2 regions of the Kitasatospora sp. NPDC096140 genome follow, and region 1 is predicted to be linked to the other one. Evidence: predicted binding sites of a transcription regulator. Region 1 holds the regulator's gene; the other holds the start of a gene.
The links. The regulator HrcA, encoded in region 1, represses chaperone genes, less so after heat shock. The targets are predictions, from matches to a motif close to TTNGCACTCNGNNNNNCNGAGTGCNAA.
Positions count from the first base shown of each region.

Region 2: the regulator HrcA is predicted to act here: its motif matches at 1,247-1,273, upstream of groES (co-chaperone GroES).

Region 1 covers NZ_JBEOUW010000027.1:18,435-25,794, reverse strand. The annotation lists gene ABT048_RS25970 (S41 family peptidase) at 1-1,954, opposite strand, end outside; gene ABT048_RS25965 (16S rRNA (uracil(1498)-N(3))-methyltransferase) at 2,086-2,835, opposite strand; gene dnaJ (molecular chaperone DnaJ) at 2,914-4,056, opposite strand; gene hrcA (heat-inducible transcriptional repressor HrcA) at 4,129-5,163, opposite strand; gene htpX (zinc metalloprotease HtpX) at 5,466-6,386, shown strand; gene pspAB (PspA-associated protein PspAB) at 6,421-7,005, shown strand; gene ABT048_RS25940 (DUF3097 domain-containing protein) at 7,037-7,360, shown strand, end outside.
Region 2 covers NZ_JBEOUW010000004.1:106,394-113,753, forward strand. The annotation lists gene ABT048_RS05275 (THUMP-like domain-containing protein) at 1-759, opposite strand, end outside; gene ABT048_RS05280 (hypothetical protein) at 854-1,165, opposite strand; gene groES (co-chaperone GroES) at 1,415-1,720, shown strand; gene groL (chaperonin GroEL) at 1,856-3,487, shown strand; gene ABT048_RS05295 (LysR family transcriptional regulator) at 3,642-4,640, shown strand; gene ABT048_RS05300 (WhiB family transcriptional regulator) at 4,738-5,064, opposite strand; gene ABT048_RS05305 (response regulator transcription factor) at 5,627-6,238, shown strand; gene ABT048_RS05310 (sigma-70 family RNA polymerase sigma factor) at 6,571-7,296, shown strand.

The sequences.
Region 1 (7,360 bases):
CGCTGACCGCGAAGCCGTCGACGTCGTGCACCAGTTGCTCGACCCGGCGCTTCTTCAGGTCGAAGCGCTCCAGCACCGGCCGCGGCCGTTCGTCCTCCAACGAGGCTGCCTCGTCGCCGAGTTCGCCGAGCAGGGGGACCCTCGTCCACAGCACGCCGTCCTTGGCGGCCCGCAGGGTGCCGAACAGGCCGCCCTCGACCGGGAAGGGGACGATCCGGTCGGCGATGCCGTCCAGGTCCACCCTGGTCACCGGCGCCGAGTCGGTGCCGCCCTCCTCGCCGTCCGCCTTCTTGGCCCGGGGCTCGTCCTCCTCCCCGCCGAGCGGGCGCCCGGCCCGCTGCGGCCCGAACGGGGACGGCGTGTCGGCGGCCAGGGTGATCAGGTACGGGCGGCAGCCGTTGGGGAACGACAGGTCGAAGACGTGCGAGTCGTAGACCGGGTCGAAGTTGCGCACCGACAGGAACGCCAGGTACCGGCCGTCCGCGGTGAAGGCCGGCGAGGTGTCGATGAAGCGCTGCTGGGTGGCCTCGCTGACGGTGCGGGTGGCGAGGTTGGCCAGCACGATCTGGCGCAGCGAGAACGGCCCCAGCCCCGGCACCGGCCGCGACCAGGCCAGCCAGGCGGAGTCCGGGCTGAAGACCAGCCCGCCGACCTCGCCGTCGGTGCTGCGGTCCAGCTCGTGCACGGTGCCGTCGGCGAGCGCCACCAGCAGCACCCGGCCGTCGTGCACGCCGAGCGCGGCCTGCTTGCCGTCCGGGGAGACGGCCAGCGAGTTGACCCGGCCGAGCTGTCCGGCGGCCAGCCGGCGGCGCTCGGCGCCGTGCACCGCGGGCGCGAACTCCAGGGCGTCCTCGCCCTCGGCGTCGGACACCCACAGCACGCCCTGGGCGCCGTCCTCGCCGGGCACCACCCGGACCAGCCGCCCGCGCACCCCCGGCGTCTCGTCCAGCACCCGGGCCGGGCCCTCCCGGTGGGTCAGCCAGTGCACGCTGCCGCGCACCACGACGGCGCTGGCCCGGCCGGTGCGGTCGGGGGCGACGGACTCCAGCCAGTGCGCGGCGGGCACCGGCCGGGGGCGCAGGCCGGTGCGCGGGCCGGCCAACCGGACCTCCAGGCGGCGCGGCTCGGCGCCCTCCAGGTCGTCCAGCAGCCAGACGTCGCCGGCCCGGTGGAACACCACCCGGGTGCCGTCGGTGGCGGCGTTGCGGGCGTAGAAGCCGTCCGGGTCGGCGGTGTGGCGGCGCAGGTCGGAGCCGTCCGGGAGGCTGGACCACAGCTCGCCGACGCCCTCGTGGTCGGACAGGAACGCGATCCTCCCTCCTTGCCCGCCATCGGGCAGGAGGGGCCCAGCGACCCACAGCGGCGAGGACAGCTGGCCGTCCAGCTCCTCGTGGACGCGGACGAACTCGTCCCGGCCGATCCACAGCTTGCCGGCCCGCCCGCCCCGGTAGCGCTTCCACCAGGCCGGTTCGCGGATCGCCGCGCTCGCCAGCAGCACCCGGTCGCCGCCCGGTTCGAAGGCGATCCCGCCGATCGGCCCGTACGGCAGCCGGGCGGGCTCGCCGCCGTCCAGCGGCACGGCGTGCGCCCAGGTGCGGCGCAGGGTGGCCTGGCCGGCCGTGGTGGTGGCGATCGGGCGGCCGTCTTCCGTCCAGCCCTGCACCCGGGTCTGGCCGCTGCCCCAGTGGGTGAGCCGGCGCGACGGGCCGCCGTCCACCGGCACCACGTGCACCTCGGGCGCGCCGTCCCGGGCGGAGGTGAAGGCGATGTGCCGCCCGTCCGGGGAGAACCGGGGATCGTGGACCGGCAGGTGGTCGGCCGTCAGCCGCCAGGCCCGGCCGCCCTCCAGCGGGGCGAGCCACAGGTCGTTCTCGGCGACGAAGGTGACCAGGTCGCCGTGCAGGTGGGGGTGGCGCAGGTAGGCGCCCGCGGGGGTGCTCAGGAAGTCCGTCACGCGGCCAGCGTAGGCACGTGCGCGTACGAGCCGCCGGGCTTTTCGGCAGAGTCGGGCCGGTCGGGCGAGCCCGCTGGACGCCGCCGCGGGGTCGTAGTACGGGCCCCGGCCGGGTGCGGGCCGGACGGGCCTCAGGCCCAGCGGCCGGTGCGCCCGAGCAGCAGCGCGCCGGCGGCCACCCCGGCGGTGGAGGTGCGCAGCACCGAGGGCCCCAGCCGGTACGGCCGGGCGCCCGCCTCGGCGAACGCGGCCAGCTCCTCCGGGGAGACCCCGCCCTCCGGGCCGACGACGAGCACGAGGTCGCCGCTGCCGGGCAGCGCGGCGTGCGCCAGCGGCTCGGCGCCCTCCTCGTGCAGCACGGCGGCGAACGCGGCCCGCGCCAGGACGGGAGCCAGCTGCCTGGTGGTCATCGGGTCGTGCACCTCGGGGAAGCGCAGCCGGCGGGACTGCTTGCCCGCCTCGCGGGCGGTGGCCCGCCACTTGGCGAGCGCCTTGGCGCCGCGCTCGCCCTTCCACTGGGTGATGCAGCGCGAGGCCGCCCACGGGATCACCGCGTCCACGCCGACCTCGGTCATGGTCTCGACGGCCAGCTCGCCGCGGTCGCCCTTGGGCAGCGCCTGGACGACGACGATCCGCGGCGCGGGCTCCGGCTCGCGGCGCACCGCGGTGACGGCCACGTCGATCGCGTCCTTGCCGAGCACCTCGGCGACCGTCCCGTCCACGCCGAGTCCCAGCCCGTCGGCGAGGGTCACCGCCTCGCCGGCCGTCAGCCGCTTCACGGCGGCCGCGTGCCGGCCCTCCGGGCCGTCCAGGCGCACCAGGGTGCCGGGCGCGGCGGTGGCGATCCGCTCGGTCTCGACGACGAAGACGGGCGCGGTCATGCGGGGAACCTCCGGGAGGGGGTGGATCGGGCACGCGAAAGGGGTGCCGGGTGGTCCCCGGCACCCCTCCGCGGACGGCTACCGGCCGTTGAAGGCGTCCTTCAGGCGGGAGAACAGGCCCTGCTGGCCCGGCGCGAACTGGCCGGACGGCCGCTCCTCGCCGCGCAGCACCGCGAGGCGGCGCAGCAGCTCCTCCTGCTCGGCGTCGAGCTTGGTGGGCGTCTTCACCTCGACGTGCACTATCAGGTCGCCCCGGCCGCCCCCACGCAGGTGGGTGATGCCGCGGCCGTGCAGCGGGATCGACTGGCCGGACTGGGTGCCGGGCCGGATGTCGACCTCCTCCAGGCCGTCCAGGGTCTGCAGCGGCACCTGGGTGCCGAGTGAGGCCGCCGTCATCGGGATGGTGACGGTGCAGTGCAGGTCGTCCCCGCGCCGCTGGAAGATGGCGTGGGTGGTCTCGGCGATCTCGACGTAGAGGTCGCCGGCCGGGCCGCCGCCGGGGCCGACCTCGCCCTCGCCGGCCAGCTGGATCCGGGTGCCGTTGTCGACACCGGCCGGGATCTTGACGGTCAGCGTGCGGCGGGCGCGGACCCGGCCGTCGCCGGCGCACTCCGGGCACGGGGTCGGCACGACGGTGCCGAAGCCCTGGCACTGCGGGCAGGGGCGGGAGGTCATGACCTGGCCCAGGAAGGACCGGGTGACCTGGGAGACCTCGCCCTTGCCGCGACACATGTCACAGGTCTGCGCGGTGGTGCCGGGGGCCGCGCCCTCGCCGCTGCAGGTGGTGCAGGTGACGGCGGTGTCGACCTGGAGTTCCTTGGTGGTGCCGAAGGCGGCCTCCTCCAGGGTGATCTCCAGCCGGATCATGGCGTCCTGGCCGCGGCGGGTGCGCGAGCGCGGGCCGCGCTGGCCGGCTGCGGCGCCGAAGAAGGCGTCCATGATGTCGGAGAAGCCGAAGCCCGCCGCGCCGGCGCCGAAGCCGCCCGCGCCGCCACCGCCGCCCGGGGACAGCGGGTCGCCGCCGAGGTCGTAGACCTGACGCTTCTGCGGGTCGGAGAGCACCTCGTAGGCGGCGTTGATCTCCTTGAACCGCTCCTGCGTCTTCGGGTCCGGGTTGACGTCCGGGTGCAGTTCGCGTGCCAGGCGCCGGAACGCCTTCTTGATCTCGTCCTGCCCCGCATCCCGTCGGACGCCGAGTACCGCGTAGTAGTCCGTGGCCACCAAATGCTCCGCTTGTTCCGCCTGTAGTAGTGCTGCGACTGGACGCCGTTGGTCGTCCAACGGCGACGTTTGCTACGACTCGGCCAGGATCTGACCCACGTACCGCGCTACCGCCCGCACCGCCCCCATTGTGCCTGGGTAGTCCATCCGGGTCGGACCGATCACACCCAGTTTGGCCACGCTCTCGTCGCCCGAACCGTAACCGACGGACACGACCGAGGTGGAATTCAGCCCTTCGTAGGCGTTCTCCCGCCCGATCCGGACCGTCATCGCGGCGTCATTGGTCTCACCCAGGAGGCGGAGCAGGATGACCTGCTCCTCCAGGGCCTCCAGCACCGGCTGGATGGTGAGGGGGAAGTCGTGGCCGAAGCGGGTCAGGTTGGCCGTGCCGGCCAGCATGATCCGCTCCTCGTTCTGTTCCGCGAGCGTCTCGAACAGGGTCGCCAGGACCGTGCTGACGGTCGGCCGGTCGGCCGGCTCGAACATCGCCGGGAGTTCCTCCAGCACGCCCGGGACCTCCGGGAGGCGGCGGCCGGCGGCTCCGGTGTTGAGCGCCGTCCGCAGGTCCGCCAGGACGGTCTCGCCGACCGTGCCCGGGCAGTCGACCATCCGCTGCTCGACCCGGCCGGTGTTGGTGATCAGCACCAGCATCACCTTGGCCGGGGCCAGCGCCACCAGCTCGATGTGCCGGACGGTCGAGCGCGTCAGCGACGGGTACTGCACCACCGCGACCTGCCGGGTCAGCTGGGCGAGCAGCCGCACGGTGCGCGCGACCACGTCGTCCAGGTCGACCGCGCCGTCCAGGAAGTGCCGGATCGCCCGGCGCTCGGGGGCGCTCATCGGCTTGATCTCGGCGAGCTTGTCGACGAAGAGGCGGTACCCCTTGTCGGTCGGGATGCGGCCGGCGCTGGTGTGCGGCTGGTGGATGTAGCCCTCCTCCTCCAGCGCCGCCATGTCGTTGCGGACGGTCGCCGGCGAGACCCCGAGGTTGTGCCGCTCCACCAGGGCCTTGGAGCCGACCGGCTCCTCGGTGCCCACGTAGTCCTGCACGATCGCGCGGAGCACGGCGAGCTTGCGTTCGTCCAGCTGGCGGACCTCACCGGCCATGGGGCACGCACCTCCGTCTTCGCACGTTGTCCGTCTGTGTCCCTGTGTGTCCCTGTGTGCTGCAGCGGGCCGCTCCGGGAGGCCCCGGTTTTGGCACTCTGAACACACGAGTGCCAAAACCGTACCTGCCAGTGTAAGGCCCGGGTCCTACGGCAGGAACGGCTTGACCGGCGTGATCCTGCCCGCAGTTCCGGGTACGGCCCGCGGGGCCCCGCCCGTTCACGGGTCACCGGCGCGCGGGTGGTGCCCCGGGGCCGTCCGGGTGGGAGCATCGGAAGCGACGGCGAATGGAGGAGCAAGCGATGTCGAGCTCGGGCCAGCACACCCGTTTCGCGCCCGACCGCGGCCTGACCGGCCGCATGGTCGCGACGATGTTCGTGATCGGGCTGCTGTACGTCGGTTTCACCGGCCTGCTGATCGCGCTGCTGCGCGGCGCCTGGCCGCTGATCGTCCTGATCTCCGGCGGGCTGTTCGTGGCCCAGTTCTGGTTCAGCGACAAGATCACCGAACGGGCCATGGGCGCCCACCAGGTGACCCCGGAGGAGTTCCCCCAACTGCACGGCACGATCGACCGGCTCTGCGCCCTGGCCGACATGCCCAAACCGCGCGTGGCGGTCGCCGACAACGACATGCCCAACGCCTTCGCCACCGGCCGCAACCCGCAGAACGCGGTGGTCTGCGTGACCACCGGCCTGCTGCGCCGGCTGGAGCCGGAGGAGCTGGAGGGCGTCCTCGCGCACGAGCTGTCGCACGTCGCCCACCGGGACGTCGCGGTGATGACGATCGCCGGCTTCCTCGGCGTGCTCGCCGGCGCGATGACCCGGATCGCCGTGTACGGCGGGTTCATGGGCGGCGGTCGCAACAACAACGACCAGAACGCGGCCATCGTGGCCCTGATCATCCCGCTGGTCTCGATGCTCGTCTACGCGATCAGCTTCCTGCTCACCCGGCTGCTGTCCCGCTACCGCGAGCTGGCGGCCGACCGCGCCGCCGCGCAGCTCACCGGCCGGCCCAGCGCGCTCGCTTCGGCCCTGACCAAGGTGACGGGGCAGATCGCGGCCATCCCCAGCAAGGACCTGCGCCAGGCGCAGCCGTACAACGCCTTCTACTTCGCCCCCGCGCTGAGCGCGCGGGAGGCCGCCTCGCAGCTGTTCTCCACCCACCCGTCGCTGGAGAAGCGGCTGGCGCAGCTGGCGAAGATCACCGAGCAGCTGGGCCGCTGAGCCCGCGCCCGCCGTTCGACACGAGAGGACCGCCGTGGGAATCCTGGACGCCCTGTTCGGCCGCACCAAGCCCGTCAAACCCGACCTGGACCAGCTGTTCGGCGTGCCGTCCGCGGCGCTGACCCTGGAGGCCGGCGCCGGGTTCACCCCCACCGGGCTCGGCTCGGTCTGCTTCGCGGCGGTCGAGGGCGCGGCCTTCGTGCAGGTCGAGCAGCAGGTGCGGGCGCTGCTGGACGCGGACACCGAGCGCGGCGGCGTGCCGGTGGAGGCCTCCAAGGACGACTACGGCTACTCCTGGCTGCTGGCCCGGCACTCCCCGCAGGAGCTGCCGGAGCTGGTGAACGACCTGCACGCGGTCAACAGCGAGCTGGAGGCGAACGGCTTCGGGCCGCAGCTGCTCTGCTCGCTGGTGGGCTTCCGCAACCCGCAGGGGCAGTCCCTGGCCCTGGTCTACCTCTACAAGCGCGGCACCTTCTACCCGTTCGCCCCGATGCCCGGCGGCGGGGAGAAGCGCAACAGCCCGCTGGAGCTGCAGGTCAACGCGATGCTGGGGAACGACCTGCGGCTGGAGAAGGACCTCAGCCGCTGGTTCCCCGTCTGGGGCGCGCCAGGCCTCTGACGGCCCGTCCGGCCTCCCTATGATCACCCGTATGCGCAGCCGCCAGTACGGACCCGACCTGACCCCGCCGTGGAAGAAGCAGACCCCCGCCCCGGAGGTGCCCGCCGAGCCGGACCTCGTGGTCGAGGAGGCGGCGACCGGCTTCTGCGGGGCGGTGGTGCGCTGCGAGAAGACCGCCGAGGGGTTCACCGTCACCCTGGAGGACCGTTTCGGCAAGCACCGGGTGTTCCCGCTGGTCCCGCGCGGCTTCCTGCTGGAGGGCAGGGTCGTCACCCTGGTCCGCCCCACCGCCCCGGCGGCGCCCCGCACGCCCGGCCGCACCGCCTCCGGCTCCGTCGCCGTCCCCGGCGCGCGC
Region 2 (7,360 bases), on a different contig from region 1:
GTCGCCGTGCGGCAGCAGGGTGGCGCGGTGCGGGCCGGCGGCCCTGGTGCCGAACCAGAGCACCGCCTCCTTGACGTCGCCGTGGTCGGAGACCCACTCGGCCTCGGCGTCCGCCGGGACGGCCTCGTGCGGGATGCCCGGTGCGACCTTCAGCGCCCCGATCGGGGTGCGCCGGCCGGCCTCGATCGCCCAGGAGAGCGGCGGGGCGTACGCCTCGGGGTCGAACACCCGGCCGCGCGAGGTCCGTCGGGCCGGGTCGGTGAACACCGCGTCGTAGCCGGCGACGTCCACCTCGGCGACGTCCGCGCAGCGCACCTCGACCAGCTCGGCCAGGCCCAGCGCGGCGGCGTTCGCGGCGGTGGCGGCGCAGGCCGCCGGGTCCTTGTCGACGGCCAGCACCTCGATGCCCGCCCGGGCCAGCGCCAGCACGTCCCCGCCGATGCCGCAGCACAGGTCCGCCAGCCGCCGTACGCCCAGCTCGGCGAACCGTCGCGCCCGCCACTCGGCCACGCTGCGCCGGGTGGACTGCTCGACCCCGTTGGGCGTGAAGTACATCAGGTCGGCGTCCGCCCCGAACTTCGCGCGCGCCCGCTGCCGCAGCCGCGCCTGCCCGAAGGCCGCCGACACCAGCTCCGCCGGGTGCTCCCGCCGCAGCCGGGTGGCCAGCGCGAGCTCCTCCTCGGGGGTGAACTCGCGCAGCTCGGCGAGCAGGGCCTGGCCCTCGGGGGTCAGCAGGGGCTGGAGGTTCTCGGTGTCCACGGGGTCATTCTCGCCGGTCGGCGCGGCGCCGTGCCCGGGGCGGGCGCGAGCGGGCGGAGCCCGGCTCGGGCCCCGCGGACGGCGGGCGGCGTGCTCATCCGAGGGCGGCCAGGCAGAGCACGACGGGCAGGGCGAAGGGGGCGACCGCGGCGGAGATCGGCAGCAGCCGGTAGTCGGCCCGTTCGCCGAGCACGGCGACGGCGACCGGCACGCCCCAGCCGATGACCAGGGCGCAGAGCGCGCCGTAGGCGACGCAGCCGCCACTGTCGGAGCCGAAGGCTTCGGCCACCGCTGCGCCCAGCCAGAAGGCGCCGAGCGGGAGGGCGGCCAGTACGGGCAGGAGTGCCACCGCGAGCACGGCGTCCTGCGCGTCGGACGGGCCGAGGCGTACCGGGGTGTCGGTCATGGCACGAGTGTGCCGAGGGCGCCGACGGTCGCACATGAGTACGGGTACTCATCCCTCGGCCGGGGCTGTCCGGGCGCGCCGTTGGCACTCTGGTTGACTGAGTGCTAACACGGCCCTATGGTCGTCCTTGGCACTCCCCACCGGGGGAGTGCTAACGCGAAGACGTGTGTCTGACCCCCGCGACGGCAGACCCGCAGGCTCGCCCCTACCCGTTAGAAAACCCCGTAATCTCCGAAGGGGAGCTCGGACGTGACCACCAGCAGCAAGGTTGCCATCAAGCCGCTTGAGGACCGCATCGTGGTCCAGCCGCTCGACGCCGAGACGACCACGGCCTCCGGCCTGGTCATCCCGGACACCGCCAAGGAGAAGCCCCAGGAGGGCGTCGTCCTGGCCGTCGGCCCGGGCCGCTTCGAGGACGGCCAGCGTCTGCCGCTCGACGTCGCCGTCGGTGACATCGTCCTGTACTCGAAGTACGGCGGCACCGAGGTGAAGTACCAGGGCGAGGAGTACCTCGTCCTCTCGGCTCGTGACGTTCTCGCCATCATCGAGAAGTAAACGCAGCATCGAGAAGTAAGTCGTTCCGACCCGCCCCGGATCCGTGTCCCAAGTGACAGGGGCCCGGGGCGTGGTTGTTGGTTCACGTAGTTCGGCGGCCGGTGGGCCGGCCGCAGCCCCGAGGGAATAGGGAACATGGCGAAGATCCTGCAGTTCGACGAGGACGCCCGCCGCTCGCTGGAGCGCGGTGTCAACAAGCTGGCCGACACCGTCAAGGTGACCATCGGCCCCAAGGGCCGCAACGTCGTCATCGACAAGAAGTTCGGCGCCCCGACCATCACCAACGACGGTGTCACCATCGCCCGTGAGGTCGAGCTGGACGACCCGTACGAGAACCTTGGCGCGCAGCTCGTCAAGGAGGTCGCCACCAAGACCAACGACGTCGCGGGTGACGGCACCACCACCGCCACCGTGCTGGCCCAGGCCCTGGTCAACGAGGGTCTGCGCAACGTCGCCGCCGGTGCCGGCCCGGCCGCCCTGAAGAAGGGCATCGACAAGGCCGTCGCCGCCGTCTCCGAGCACCTGCTGTCCGTCGCCCGCGAGATCGAGGGCAAGGACGACGTCGCCGCCGTCGCGTCCCTCTCCGCCCAGGACACCCAGGTCGGCGAGCTGATCGCCGAGGCGATCGACAAGGTCGGCAAGGACGGTGTCATCACCGTCGAGGAGTCGAACACCTTCGGCGTGGAGCTGGACTTCACCGAGGGCATGCAGTTCGACAAGGGCTACCTGTCGCCGTACTTCGTCACCGACGCGGAGCGGCAGGAGGCGGTCCTGGAGGACCCGTACATCCTGATCAACCAGGGCAAGATCTCCTCCATCCAGGAGCTGCTGCCGCTGCTGGAGAAGATCCTGCAGGGCGGTGCCTCCAAGCCGCTGCTGATCATCGCCGAGGACGTCGACGGCGAGGCGCTGTCGACCCTGGTCGTGAACAAGATCCGCGGCACCTTCAACGCCGTCGCCGTCAAGGCCCCGGGCTTCGGTGACCGCCGCAAGGCGATCCTGGGCGACCTGGCCACCCTGACCGGCGGCACGGTCATCTCCGAGGAGGTCGGCCTCAAGCTCGACCAGGTCGGCCTGGACGTGCTGGGCACCGCCCGCCGCGTGACCATCACCAAGGACGAGACCACCGTCGTCGACGGCGCCGGTGACGCCGAGGCCGTGGCCGGCCGCGTCGCCCAGATCAAGGGCGAGATCGCCGCCACCGACTCCGACTGGGACCGCGAGAAGCTGCAGGAGCGCCTGGCCAAGCTGGCCGGCGGCGTCTGCGTCATCAAGGTCGGCGCCGCCACCGAGGTGGAGCTGAAGGAGCGCAAGCACCGCCTGGAGGACGCCATCTCGGCGACCCGCGCCGCGGTCGAGGAGGGCATCGTCGCCGGCGGTGGCGCCTCCCTGGTCCACGCCGCCAAGGTGCTGGACGAGGGCCTGGGCCTGTCGGGTGACGAGGCCACCGGTGTCGCCGTGGTCCGCAAGGCGCTGCACGAGCCGCTGCGCTGGATCGCCCAGAACGCCGGCCTGGAGGGCTACGTCATCACCTCCAAGGTCTCCGAGCTGGAGATCGGCCAGGGCTACAACGCCGCCACCGGCGAGTACGGCGACCTGGTGAAGGCCGGCGTCATCGACCCGGTCAAGGTCACCCGCTCCGCCCTGGAGAACGCCGCCTCGATCGCCTCCCTGCTGCTCACCACCGAGACCCTCGTGGTGGAGAAGAAGGAGGAGGAGGCCGACAACGGTCACGGCCACTCCCACGGTCACGGCCACTCGCACTGAGGCCCGAACGACTGACCGGAGGCCCGGTCCGCACCCCGCGAGGGGACGCGGGCCGGGCCTCCGGCCGTCGTCCGCCCGGTCGTCCGCCGGGTCGTGGCCGCTTCAACCATCAGTAGAATTTTGCAGAACGCAAAGATTGCCTTATAACTAAGGCATGATCGAGGCCCGCCACCTGCGCGTCCTGCGTGCCGTCGCCCGCACCGGCTCCTTCTCCGCCGCCGCTCGTGAGCTGGGGTGCACCCAGCCCGCCATCAGCCAGCAGATGAAGGCCCTGGAGAAGTCCGTGGACACCCCGCTGGTGGTCCGCTCGGGCCGCGGGATGCAGCTCAGCGAGGCCGGGCGGGTCCTGCTCAAGCATGCCACCGGGATCCTGGCCGGGCTCTCCGCCGCCGAGGAGGAGGTGGCCGCGATCGCCGGGCTGCGGGCCGGCCGGGTGCGGCTGGTGTCCTTCCCGACCGCGAGTTCCACCCTGGTGCCGCCCGCGGTCGCCCGGCTGCGGGACGGCCATCCGGGGGTGCGCGTGTCGCTGGTCGAGGCGGAGCCGCCGGAGTCGCTGGCGATGCTGCGCGGCGGCGAGTGCGAGATCGCGCTGGCCTTCCGCTACCCGCAGTCCGACGGCGCCGTCGTGCTGCCGCCGCCGGCGCACGGCACGCCGCGCGAGGCGCGGGCCGAGGCCAACCTGGAGGCCCAGCAGCTGACCGCCGGGACCGACTGGTCCGATCTGGTGGTCACCCCGCTGCTGGACGACCCGCTGGTGGGCCTGCTGCCGGCCGCCCACCCGCTGGCCGGGCGGGGCGGGCCGGTCGAGCTGGCCGAGCTGGCGGGGGAGCAGTGGATCGCCGGCTGCCCGCAGTGCCGGGGGCACCTGGTGGAGCTGTGCGCCGGGGCGGGCTTCGAGCCCCGGATCGACTTCGCGACCGACGACTACCCGGCGGTGGTCGGCCTGGTGGCGGCCGGGCTGGGCGTCGCGGTGCTGCCGCGGCTGGCGCTGCAGTCGGTGCGCCCTGACGGCGTGTCGACGGTGCCGGTGCGGACGGCCTCGGGGGCGCCGGCGGTGCGACAGGTGGTCGCGCTGACCCTGCCGGACCTGGCCGAGGTGCCGGCCGTGGCGCTGATGCTGGAGCGGCTGGCGGGGGCGGCGGCCGCCCGCTGACGGCGGGTGACGGAACTCCCGCAGGTCCCGTACCGGCCGTGACCGGCCTGAGGCGCCGCGAAGAAACGTTTCTTCACGGCGCGTCGCGGAGGCGGGTCTAGCGCTGCGCGACCGCGGGCGGGGTCAGCGGGACCTCCACCAGCCGGTGCCGCGAGCGTCCCAGCATCTCCTCGCGCTCGTCCTCGGTCATCCCGCCCCAGACTCCGTACGGTTCGCGGACCGCCAGCGCGTGCGCGGCGCACTCGGCGATCACCGGGCAGCGCATGCAGACCTCCTTGGCGCTGGCCTCGCGCGAACTGCGCGCGGCCCCGCGCTCGCCCTCGGGGTGGAAGAAGAGCGAGCTGTCCACGCCGCGGCAGGCTGCGGAGAGCTGCCAGTCCCAGAGGTCCGCGTTGGGACCGGGGAGGCGGGAGAAATCTGCCATGGCTCATTCCCTTCAGAGGCCGTCGGCCGTCGGCCGGGCGCTCGGCGGGCTGCGGCCGAGCGATACGGCGGGGCTTCGATGCACTGGTGTGGACACCTGGAAATATGACTTAAGGCAACTCCATGGACAAGTCACCCACACACTGGCACAACAGTCAATGACCATACGAAAGCTATAAAAACGGGCAAAGTGGGCAAGGGTCCTCGGCGGGCGCGGGCGTGGCAATCGGGTGGCCGACGGGCGCACGACATGCCGAATCGGTGTGCGGGTCGTACGCCGACCGCGCGCGAGCTGCGGAAAAGTGCGGCGTGTGCACCGCGATGCGGCTGATCGGTAATGGGTTGGCCACGTACAGTGGTGGAGATGGCCCCGAAGGCCGTAACTCATTCGAGTGACGGTCGTTGGAAGTGCGGAGGCGGTTAGCGGGCGCCGGACGTCGGGAACGATCGCGGGCAGGTTGGGGCGATCAGCACGGAGTCTGTCGCCGATCGGCCGTGTCGGAGAGGTTCGTACCAGCCAGGAGGCTCAACGTGACGCGGATCAGCTGCGGAGGACGACGGTCATGACTTCCGTTCTCGTTTGCGACGATTCCCCGCTCGCCCGCGAGGCGCTTCGCCGCGCGGTCGCGACCGTACCCGGTGTGGACCGGGTCACCACCGCGACGAACGGGGAGGAGGTCCTCCGCCGCTGGGTGGCCGACCGCTCCGATCTCGTTCTGATGGACGTCCGGATGCCCGGCCTCGGCGGGGTCGAGACGGTCCGGCGGCTGCTGTCCGCCGATCCGGGCGCGCGGATCATCATGCTCACCGTCGCCGAGGACCTCGACGGTGTCGCGCTCGCGGTGGCCGCGGGCGCCCGCGGGTACCTGCACAAGGACGCCTCGCGCGCCGAGCTGCGGGCCACCGTCACCCAGGCCCTCGCCGACCCGACCTGGCGGCTCGCCCCGCGCCGCCTGCGCAGCCCCGACATGGGTGCCGCGCCGACCCTGACGGCGCGTGAGATCCAGGTGCTGGAGGGCATGAGCCACGGCCGCAGCAACGCCGAGATCGGGCGCGAGCTGTTCCTGTCCGAGGACACCGTCAAGACCCACGCCCGACGGCTGTTCAAGAAGCTCGGGGCCTCCGACCGCGCGCACGCGGTGGCGCTGGGTTTCCGCTGGGGCCTGGTCCGCTGACCACCGGCGGCGCCGCCGGGTGCGGCGCGCCACCGGTGATCCCCGTGGCGGGTACCGCACGGGTGTGTGACGTCACGGTCCCGAGGTTGCACCATGGAGGAGTGGAGCACCTCGGGGACCAGCGGACAGGCACTGCGGCGAACCGCGCGGCCGCAGGACACTCGGCGGACGGCGCGACGGACGGGACCACCGACGGCGGGGCGGGAGGCGGCACGGTGCAGGAGGGGCCGGTGGTGCGCGGCACGCCCCACGGTGCGGCAGCGCATAACGTTCCGGTGCACAACTCCGGACGCGGTGCCGCGTTTTCCCGCTCGACCAGGCACCATGGACCGATGCGCGACGACGTCGCCGGCGCGGCCGGCCAGGCGGACCCGGTGGAGGGCGAGCCCTCCGGTCCGGGTCACGATCCGTCGTACGCCGATCCCGGCGGTCCGGACGGCTCCGGCGCCGACCGCGGACCGGGCCGTCCTCCGGTGCTCGGTACGGGCGGCTCGCCGCTGGTGGGCGAGCTGGTCGCGGCGGCCGTGCGCGGCGAGGGCCCGGCGATCGACGCCCTGCTCGCCTACGTCCACCCGCTGGCGCTGCGGTACTGCCGTGCCAGGCTGGTACGACTGCCCGGCGGAGCCCGGCACCACGTGGACGATGTCGCGCAGGAGGTCTGCGTCGCGGTGCTCTGCGCGCTGCCCCGGTACAAGGACCAGGGGCGGCCGTTCGAGGCCTTCGTGTACGGCATCGCCGCGCACAAGATCGCCGACCTGCAGCGGGCCGCGATGCGCGGGCCGGGGTCGACCGTCGTCCCGCAGGACGACCTGCCCGAGGTGCCGGACGAGGCGCTCGGCCCGGAGGAGCAGGCGCTGCTGAGCAGCGACGCGGCCTGGGCGAAGGAGCTGCTGTCCAACCTGCCGGCCCGTCAGCGCGAGCTGGTGCTGCTGAGGGTGGCCGCCGGGCTGTCGGCGGAGGAGACCGGCGAGGTGCTCGGGATGTCCCCGGGCGCCGTCAGGGTGGCCCAGCACCGGGCGCTCAGTCGGCTGCGGGCCCTCGCGGAGGAGTCCTCCTGACCCCTGGCCTCGGCCGTTGCGGGGCGCGTGACCTCGGCCGTTGCGGGGTGTGCCCGCTCGGCGG